DNA from 2 places in the Streptomyces sp. NPDC085481 genome. Region 2 is predicted to be linked to the other one. Evidence: riboswitches for the same ligand, from Rfam matches in the RefSeq annotation. Region 2 holds a riboswitch; the other holds the start of a gene.
The links. Region 2 has a riboswitch for thiamine pyrophosphate ahead of thiO (glycine oxidase ThiO). Riboswitches for the same ligand answer to the same signal wherever they lie in the genome.
Positions count from the first base shown of each region.

Region 1: linked by a shared signal. The riboswitch ahead of thiC (phosphomethylpyrimidine synthase ThiC) and the one ahead of thiO (glycine oxidase ThiO) in region 2 are both predicted to bind thiamine pyrophosphate.

Region 1 covers NZ_JBITTJ010000002.1:86,682-90,830, reverse strand. Annotated here, with positions in the region: gene ACIGEZ_RS06245 (YibE/F family protein) at 1-1,010, opposite strand, end outside; TPP riboswitch at 1,083-1,198, shown strand; gene thiC (phosphomethylpyrimidine synthase ThiC) at 1,192-2,967, shown strand; gene ACIGEZ_RS06235 (hypothetical protein) at 3,070-3,852, opposite strand; gene ACIGEZ_RS06230 (metallophosphoesterase) at 4,013-4,149, opposite strand, start outside.
Region 2 covers NZ_JBITTJ010000001.1:360,962-365,110, forward strand. Annotated here, with positions in the region: gene ACIGEZ_RS01695 (NAD(P)/FAD-dependent oxidoreductase) at 1-1,106, opposite strand, end outside; TPP riboswitch at 1,320-1,432, shown strand; gene thiO (glycine oxidase ThiO) at 1,430-2,602, shown strand; gene thiS (sulfur carrier protein ThiS) at 2,599-2,811, shown strand; gene ACIGEZ_RS01710 (thiazole synthase) at 2,817-3,611, shown strand; gene pknB (Stk1 family PASTA domain-containing Ser/Thr kinase) at 3,823-4,149, shown strand, end outside.

The DNA.
Region 1 (4,149 bases), on a different contig from region 2:
ATGATGATGCTGGCGAGCAGCAGACCGGACATGTCGATCTGCGGGAAGAGCCCGTGGATGAGACCGGTGTTGTCGTCCGTGTTGCCGCTGAGTGAGGCCCAGCCGACGAAGAGCGAGCCGAGCAAGCCGATCAGCAGCAGCGACACCAGCGTGCCGAGCACCGCGACCGAGGTACGGGCCGACAGCCCGTGGCACAGGTAGAGCGCGATCAGCATGATCGTGCTCGATCCGACGACGGCGACCAGCAGCGGATTGGACCCCTGCAGGATCGCCGGGAGGATGAAGAAGGTCAGCACGACGAAGCTCGCGGCGAGCGCGATCAGCGCCATCACCCCGCGCATCCTGCCGACGAGCACGACCGCGAGCGCGAAGATGCCGGCGAGCAGGGCGATCGGCAGCTTCCGGTTCACGTCCGTGACCGAGTACTGCAGGTCGCGCGGCGCGTCGGGCGCGTACGCGACGACCACCCCCTGTCCCTCGTGGAGCTGCCGTGGAGCGTCGGGCTGCACGATCTCGGTGAAGGTACGGCCCTTGTTCGGACCGGTGGTGACGACGACGGTCGCCTTCGCGCACCGGCCCTGCTGGGCGTTGACCGCCTCGCGCCCCTCGGGGGTCGAGGTGTCGCCGGTCGGCGGGACCTGAGCGGCGTTCACGTCCTTGCAGTCGACGTGTTCGACGGAGCTGACCTTGCCCTGCTCGGTCTGCCGGTCGAAGCCGACCCCGGTGCGCTCGTGCGCGGGGGCGCCACCCGGCCACAGCACCGCGAGCCCGACCACCACGGCGGTGGCGAAGGGGATCAGGACCGCGGCGATGACCTTGCGCAGATGACGCGAGACGGGCGCGGCCGGACCGTGGCTGTGCGAGTGGCCGTGGCCCCCGTGTCCGTGGCCGCCGTCTCCGTGGCCGCCGGGCCCGTTGCCGGACTGTCCGTGGCCGCCGTGTCCGTCGCCGACGTGCCCGTCCTGCCCGTCGTGGCCGTGTGGTTCGGGGGTCTGCTCGGTGGAAGTCACCGACCGATCATCGCAAGAACGTAGAGAGACCCACTGTTCAGCACGCCAGGGATGGCGCTAGCGTGGTGACACCTTTGCACACGCGGGAGCTCGGAGCACCGGGCTGAGAGGGCGCTGACGATTCGCTGCGCCGACCGCCGAACCTGTTACCGGGTAATGCCGGCGTAGGGAGATCGGTCTCATGACCATTCAGGATGCACACACGCCTGCCTCCAGCCAGGGCGAGCGCACGCCGGGCTGGCACAAGGGATACGTCGAGGGCTCACGCCCCGACCTCCGGGTGCCCGTCCGTCAGGTGCACCTCACCAACGGCAAGGACGTGACGCTGTACGACACGTCCGGTCCGTACACCGACCCCACCATCGACACCGACGTACGGCGCGGTCTGCCGCCGCTGCGCGAGAACTGGATCATCGGCCGCGGCGACACCGAGGAGTACCCGGGCCGCCCGGTCCGCCCCGAGGACGACGGCATCAAGCACACCTCGCCGCGCGGCGGCGGTCTGAAGAACCTCGACGCGGTCTTCCCCGGCCGTCCGCGGCTGCCCCGCCGGGGCCGCGACGGGCAGGCGGTGACGCAGCTCGCGTACGCCCGCCGGGGAGAGATCACCCCGGAGATGGAGTACGTCGCGATCCGCGAGAACGTCTCCCCCGAGGTTGTACGGGAGGAGATCGCGGCGGGTCGCGCGGTGCTGCCGGCGAACGTCAACCACCCGGAGATCGAGCCGATGATCATCGGCAAGCGCTTCCTGGTGAAGGTCAACGCCAACATCGGCAACTCCGCGGTCACCTCCTCCATCGAGGAGGAGGTGGAGAAGATGACCTGGGCGACCAAGTGGGGCGCCGACACGGTCATGGACCTGTCCACCGGCCGCAACATCCACACCACCCGCGAGTGGGTGCTGCGCAACTCCCCCGTGCCGATCGGCACCGTGCCGCTCTACCAGGCCCTGGAGAAGGTCGACGGCAAGGCCGAGGAGCTGACCTGGGAGATCTACAAGGACACGGTCATCGAGCAGGCCGAGCAGGGCGTCGACTACATGACGGTGCACGCCGGCGTGCTGCTCCCGTACGTGCCGCTGACCGCCCGCCGCAAGACCGGCATCGTCTCGCGCGGCGGCTCGATCATGGCCGCCTGGTGCCTGGCGCACCACCAGGAGAACTTCCTCTACACGAACTTCGAGGAGCTCTGCGAGATCCTGGCGGCGTACGACGTCACGTACTCGCTCGGCGACGGCCTGCGGCCCGGCTCGATCGCGGACGCCAACGACGCGGCGCAGTTCGCCGAGCTGAAGACCCTCGGCGAGCTCAACACCATCGCCAAGCGCCACAACGTGCAGACGATGATCGAGGGCCCGGGCCATGTCCCGATGCACAAGATCAAGGAGAACATCGACCTCCAGCAGGAGATCTGCGAGGAGGCGCCGTTCTACACGCTCGGCCCGCTGACCACGGACGTCGCGCCCGCGTACGACCACATCACCTCGGGCATCGGCGCGGCGATGATCGCCTGGTGGGGCACGGCGATGCTCTGCTACGTCACACCCAAGGAGCACCTGGGCCTGCCCAACCGCGACGACGTGAAGACCGGCGTCATCACGTACAAGATCGCGGCACACGCGGCGGACCTGGCGAAGGGCCACCCGGGCGCCCAGGAGTGGGACGACGCACTGTCCGACGCGCGCTTCGAGTTCCGCTGGGAGGACCAGTTCAACCTGGCCCTCGACCCGGACACGGCCCGCGAGTTCCACGACGAGACGCTGCCGGCGGAGCCCGCGAAGACGGCGCACTTCTGCTCGATGTGCGGCCCGAAGTTCTGCTCCATGAAGATCTCCCAGGACATCCGCCGTGAGCACGGCGGCGACCTGAAGGCGGAGGAGATCGAGGCGGGCATGGCCGAGAAGTCGGCGGAGTTCGCGGCGTCCGGCAACCGGGTCTACCTGCCGATGGCGGAGTAGCCGCCGGGAGCTGCCCGGTACGGGACCGGCCCGCGAGCCACGGGGGGAGTCGCGGGACGGTCCCTTTCTGCTGTGTGCTGCTCCGGCCGCTCTGCTGCGGGGCTATTCCGGCCCGTGTTCCGGCGGGGCGTAGTCCGGGCTGGTGAAGTCCGGGCTCGTGAAGGTCGGGCGGGGGGACGGGGAGCCTTCGTTGGGGCTGGTGAAGTCCGGGCCGCTGTACCCGACCTTCGGTATGCGGCCGGCCGGCGGCTGGTGCTGTTTCGGGAGGGACGGCGGCGGCGGGGCGGCCAGGGCGTCGCGGAGGAAGGGCAGGATGCCGCGGTCCAGGAGGGCGCGGCACCAGGCTTGCCGGGCGCGGGAGAGTTCGTCGTCCGGGTCCGGGGCCGGGACTTCCGTGGCGCTGTTGCGCAGCGCCGTCACCAGCAGGCCGGCGGCGGCGCAGAGCAGGCCGGCCGCGGCGACGGCGCCGAAGAGGAGGCCCGCGGTCAGCAGGGTGTCGGCGAAGGCGGGCGCAGGGTCCAGCATCTTCAGGACCGCGCCGACCAGGAGGAGGATCACCGCCGCGGTGCCGGCGAGGATCGGGGCGAGGACGGTGACGATCGCGACGACGCCCGCGCCGCCCGTGTCGCTCAGCACCTCGCCCGTCCCGCTCGTGGAGCGGACCTGTTCGCGGACCTTCACGAAGTGGTCGTACTCGACCGCCGCGGCGGTCGTGATGAGCGCTGTCGCATTCAGCGCCATCGAGCGCAGCTGTGCCGTCGTGAGCCGGGTCCCGACCTCGGTGAGATCCGGCCGTTCGTGTGCGTTGCGCAGTGCGTCGTCGAGGACCCGCTCGAACTCGGCGCGGTCCTCGGTCAGCAGGTGCGGAGCCACGTTCATGTGCATCCCCCGATGCTCCGTAGGGCCTTCGGCGGCCGTGGTGAACGGCCCGTTGGGCGGAAACGGAGGAGAGCCTGCTACGGATGAGCCGATGGTATTGCGGTTACGGCACGCGGTGACAGGGTGTTTCGGGAAATCGACTTCCCCGGATGCGTAGGGTTATGCGTCAGGCGGGCAGCGGGAGTTGAACGACCAGCAGCTTTCCGGCCATGGTCACGCCGCCGTCCATCGCGATCGCCAGACCGTCCGCGTACACGTGCGGTCCGTCGACGACCGGGCGGTCGCCCTCCTCGCCGTCCTCCG
Region 2 (4,149 bases):
GGCGTGTCGCCCTGCAGCCACAGGACGGTCCAGCTCTCCCCCGCCGGGTCGCCGCGCCACAGGAGCGTGTCGGCGGCGCCGTGGTGCCCGGCGTACTGGACGAAGCGGCCGAACTGCTCGGACCAGAAGTAGGGCACCGGGTCGTACGGCTCCGGCGCGGCGCCCACGATGTCGGCGGCGACGGTGCGCGGGCCCTGGAGGGCGTTGTCCCAGTGGTGGACCAGGAGCCGCTCGCCGTAGCGGGCGGAGGGGAAGGAGGCGCAGTCGCCGACGGCGTACACGTCGGGCAGGGAGGTGCGCAGCCGGTCGTCGGCGGTGAGGGCGCCGCTCGGGTCGAGGGCGATGCCGGAGCCGTCCAGCCACCCGGTGGCCGGGCGGGCGCCGATGCCGACGACGACGGCGTCGGCGGGCAGCTCGCGCCGCTCGCCGGAGCGCGCGGCGCCCTCGGCGAGGACGACCCGCCCCTCCTCGACCCGGTCCACGCGCGCGTTCAGCCGGAGTGCGGCGCCGCTCTCGGCGTACCAGGCGGCCATGGGGGCGGTGACCTCGGCGGGCAGGGCGCCGGCGAGAGGGCGGTCGGCGGCCTCGACGACGGTGACGGCGCAGCCGGCCTCGCGGGCGGCGGTGGCGAACTCCGCGCCGATCCAGCCGGCGCCGACGACGACGATGTCGTGGCGGCGTTCCAGGACGGGCTTGAGCCGGGCCGCGTCGTCGAGGGTGCGCAGGAGGTGGACGCCGGGGACGCCTTCGGTGCCGGGCAGGGTGAGCGGGTGGGCGCCGGTGGCGATGACGAGCGTGTCGTACGGGACGGGGCCGGCCTCGGTGTCGACCGCGTGGTCGGCGGGGCGCAGGCCGGTGACGTCGAGGCCGAGGCGGAGCTCGAGGCCGAGGTCTTCGAAGTCGATGTCGAAGGCGGAGTCCTCGGCCTTGCCGAGGAGGACCGCCTTGGAGAGCGGCGGCCGGTCGTAGGGCTGGTGGGGCTCGGCGCCGATGAGGGTGACGGCGCCGGTGAAGCCCTGTTCGCGCAGGGCGACGGCGGTCTGGACGCCCGCCATTCCGGCGCCGACGATCACGACCCGGTGGGGAACCTGCTTCTGCTCGCTCACCCGACCACCTTACGCATCTGACGGACTGTCAGGAAGTTCGGGTCCGGGACGGGGTCACGGGACGGATCAGGGACGAGCCAAGGGACGGGTCCGGAGACGGTCCGGGGACGCATCCGGGACGGGGTCACGCGGGACGCATCCGGGACGGGGTCAGGCGACGGCTCCGGGGAGGGCCCTGCGGCCCGGCCGGGCCACGGGCTAGTCTGACGGCCGTAAAGCACTCGCGGGAGCCCGGACGCACCGGGCTGAGAGGGAGGCTGGCCGGCCTCCGACCGTACGAACCTGATCCGGGTCATGCCGGCGAAGGGAGGGGCTGGACGCCCATGTCGCGTACATGCAACACATGCAGCACTTTCGACGTCCTCGTCATCGGGGGCGGGATCATCGGCCTGGTCACGGCCTGGCGGGCCGCGCAGCGCGGCCTGCGCACCGCCGTGGCCGACCCCGAACCGGGCGGCGGGGCCGCTCGCGTGGCGGCCGGCATGCTCGCCGCCGTCACCGAACTCCACTACGGCGAGGAGACCCTCCTCGGCCTCAACCTCGACTCCGCCCGCCGCTACCCCGAATTCGTCGCCGAGCTGGCCGAGACCACCGGCCACGACGTCGGCTACCGCGCCTGCGGCACCCTCGCCGTCGCGCTCGACGCCGACGACCGGGCCCACCTGCGCGAGCTGCACGCCCTGCAGACCCGCTGCGGGCTGACCTCGGAGTGGCTCAACGGCCGCGAGTGCCGGCGCCTCGAACCCATGCTGGCGCCGGGCGTACGCGGCGGGCTGCGGGTGGACGGCGACCACCAGGTCGACCCGCGGCGGCTCGCCGACGCGCTGGTGGCCGCGTGCGAGCGGGCCGGGGTGGTCTTCCACCGTTCGCTGGTGGAGCGGCTCACGGTGGTACGGGACCGGGCCCGCGGCGCGGTCCTCGCGGGCGGTGTCGAGCTGGCGGCGGACCAGGTCGTCCTTGCCGCGGGCAGCCTGAGCGGCCGGCTGTCCGGCGTACCGGACGAGGTGCTGCCGCCCGTACGGCCCGTGAAGGGGCAGGTGCTGCGGCTACAGGTGCCGCCCGCGTACGCGCCCTTCCTCTCCCGCACCGTCCGCGCGGTCGTGCGCGGCAGCCACGTCTACCTCGTCCCGCGCGAGAACGGCGAACTCGTCGTCGGCGCGACCAGCGAGGAGCTCGGCTGGGACACCACCGTCACGGCGGGCGGGGTGTACGAGCTGCTGCGCGACGCGCACGAACTGGTTCCGGGGATCACCGAGCTGCCGCTCACCGAGACCCGCGCCGGGCTGCGCCCCGGCTCCCCCGACAACGCGCCGCTGCTCGGCCCCAGCGCCCTGCCCGGCCTGCAGCTCGCGACCGGCCACTACCGCAACGGGGTCCTGCTGACCCCCGTCACCGGCGACGTCATGGCGGAGGCCCTGACCACCGGCGCGCTGCCCGACGAGGCACGGCCGTTCGCCGCCCGCCGCTTCTCGCCCGTACACCTGGAGCACGCATGAACGCGTCCGTGAACCTGTCCGTGAACGGGGAAGGCCGGGTCCTGTCGGGCCCGCTCTCCCTCGACGCCCTCGTCGCGACCCTCACCACCGCGCCCTCCGGGGTGGCCGCCGCCGTCAACGAGACTGTCGTGCCGCGCGGCCAGTGGTCCGCGACGGTCCTCTGCGACGGCGACCGGGTCGAGGTCCTCACCGCGGTGCAGGGAGGCTGAGCGCGATGTCCGACGACACCTTCCTCCTCGGCGACGCGGAGTTCTCCTCCCGCCTGATCATGGGCACGGGCGGCGCGCCGAGCCTCGACATCCTCGAACGCTCCCTCGTCGCCAGCGGTACGGAGCTGACCACGGTCGCCATGCGCCGCCTGGACCCGACGGTGCGCGGCTCGGTCCTGTCGGTCCTGGACCGGCTCGGCATCCGCGTCCTGCCGAACACGGCAGGCTGCTACACGGCCGGAGAGGCGGTGCTGACCGCCCGGCTGGCCCGGGAGGCGCTCGGCACGAACTGGATCAAGCTGGAGGTCATCGCCGACGAGCGGACCCTGCTGCCGGACGGGGTGGAGCTCCTGGACGCGGCGGAGACGCTGGTGGACGAGGGCTTCGTCGTCCTTCCCTACACGAACGACGACCCCGTCCTCGCGCAGAAGCTGGAGGACGCCGGCTGCGCGGCGATCATGCCGCTGGGCTCGCCGATCGGGTCCGGTCTCGGCATCCGCAACCCGCACAACTTCGAGCTGATCGTGGAGCGGGCGGGGGTGCCGGTGATCCTGGACGCGGGGGCGGGGACGGCCTCGGACGCGGCGCTGGCGATGGAGCTGGGCTGCGCGGCGGTGATGCTGGCGTCGGCGGTGACGCGGGCGCAGGAGCCGGCCCTGATGGCGGCGGCGATGCGGCACGCGGTGGAAGCGGGGCGGCTCGCCCACCGGGCGGGCCGCATCCCCCGGCGCCACTTCGCTGACGCGTCCTCCCCGCGCGAGGGCCGGGCCCACCTGGACCCGGAACGCCCCGCCTTCTGACAGGCGATCCAGCCCCTGCCGCCCCGCTTTCTGACAGCCGGTCCAGCCCCTGCCCCACCCCGCCCCTTCCCGAATCCCTGCCGGGGGCCGGTGGGGGGCGGGGGCGGGGGCTGCCCCTGCGGGCCCGTGCCGCACGGGCCCGCGTTACAGGTGCGCTGCAGTGAGGCCGGCATGGACCGGGCGTCCCGGTGCGGCTCGTAGACTCGTCGCCGTGGACACGACCCTTCAGGACCCCCTCGTCGGGCGGCTGCTCGACGGCCGCTACCGCGTCGACGCGCGTATCGCCGTCGGCGGGATGGCCACGGTCTACCGGGCCGTCGACACCAGGCTCGACCGGGTGCTCGCGCTCAAGGTGATGCACCCCGACCTGGCGACGGACGCCGCGTTCGTGGAGCGGTTCATGCGGGAGGCCAAGTCCGTCGCCCGCCTGGCGCACCCCAACGTCGTCGGCGTCTTCGACCAGGGAGCGGACGGCGCGTACGTCTATCTCGCCATGGAGTACGTCGCCGGGTGCACCCTGCGCGACGTCCTGCGCGAG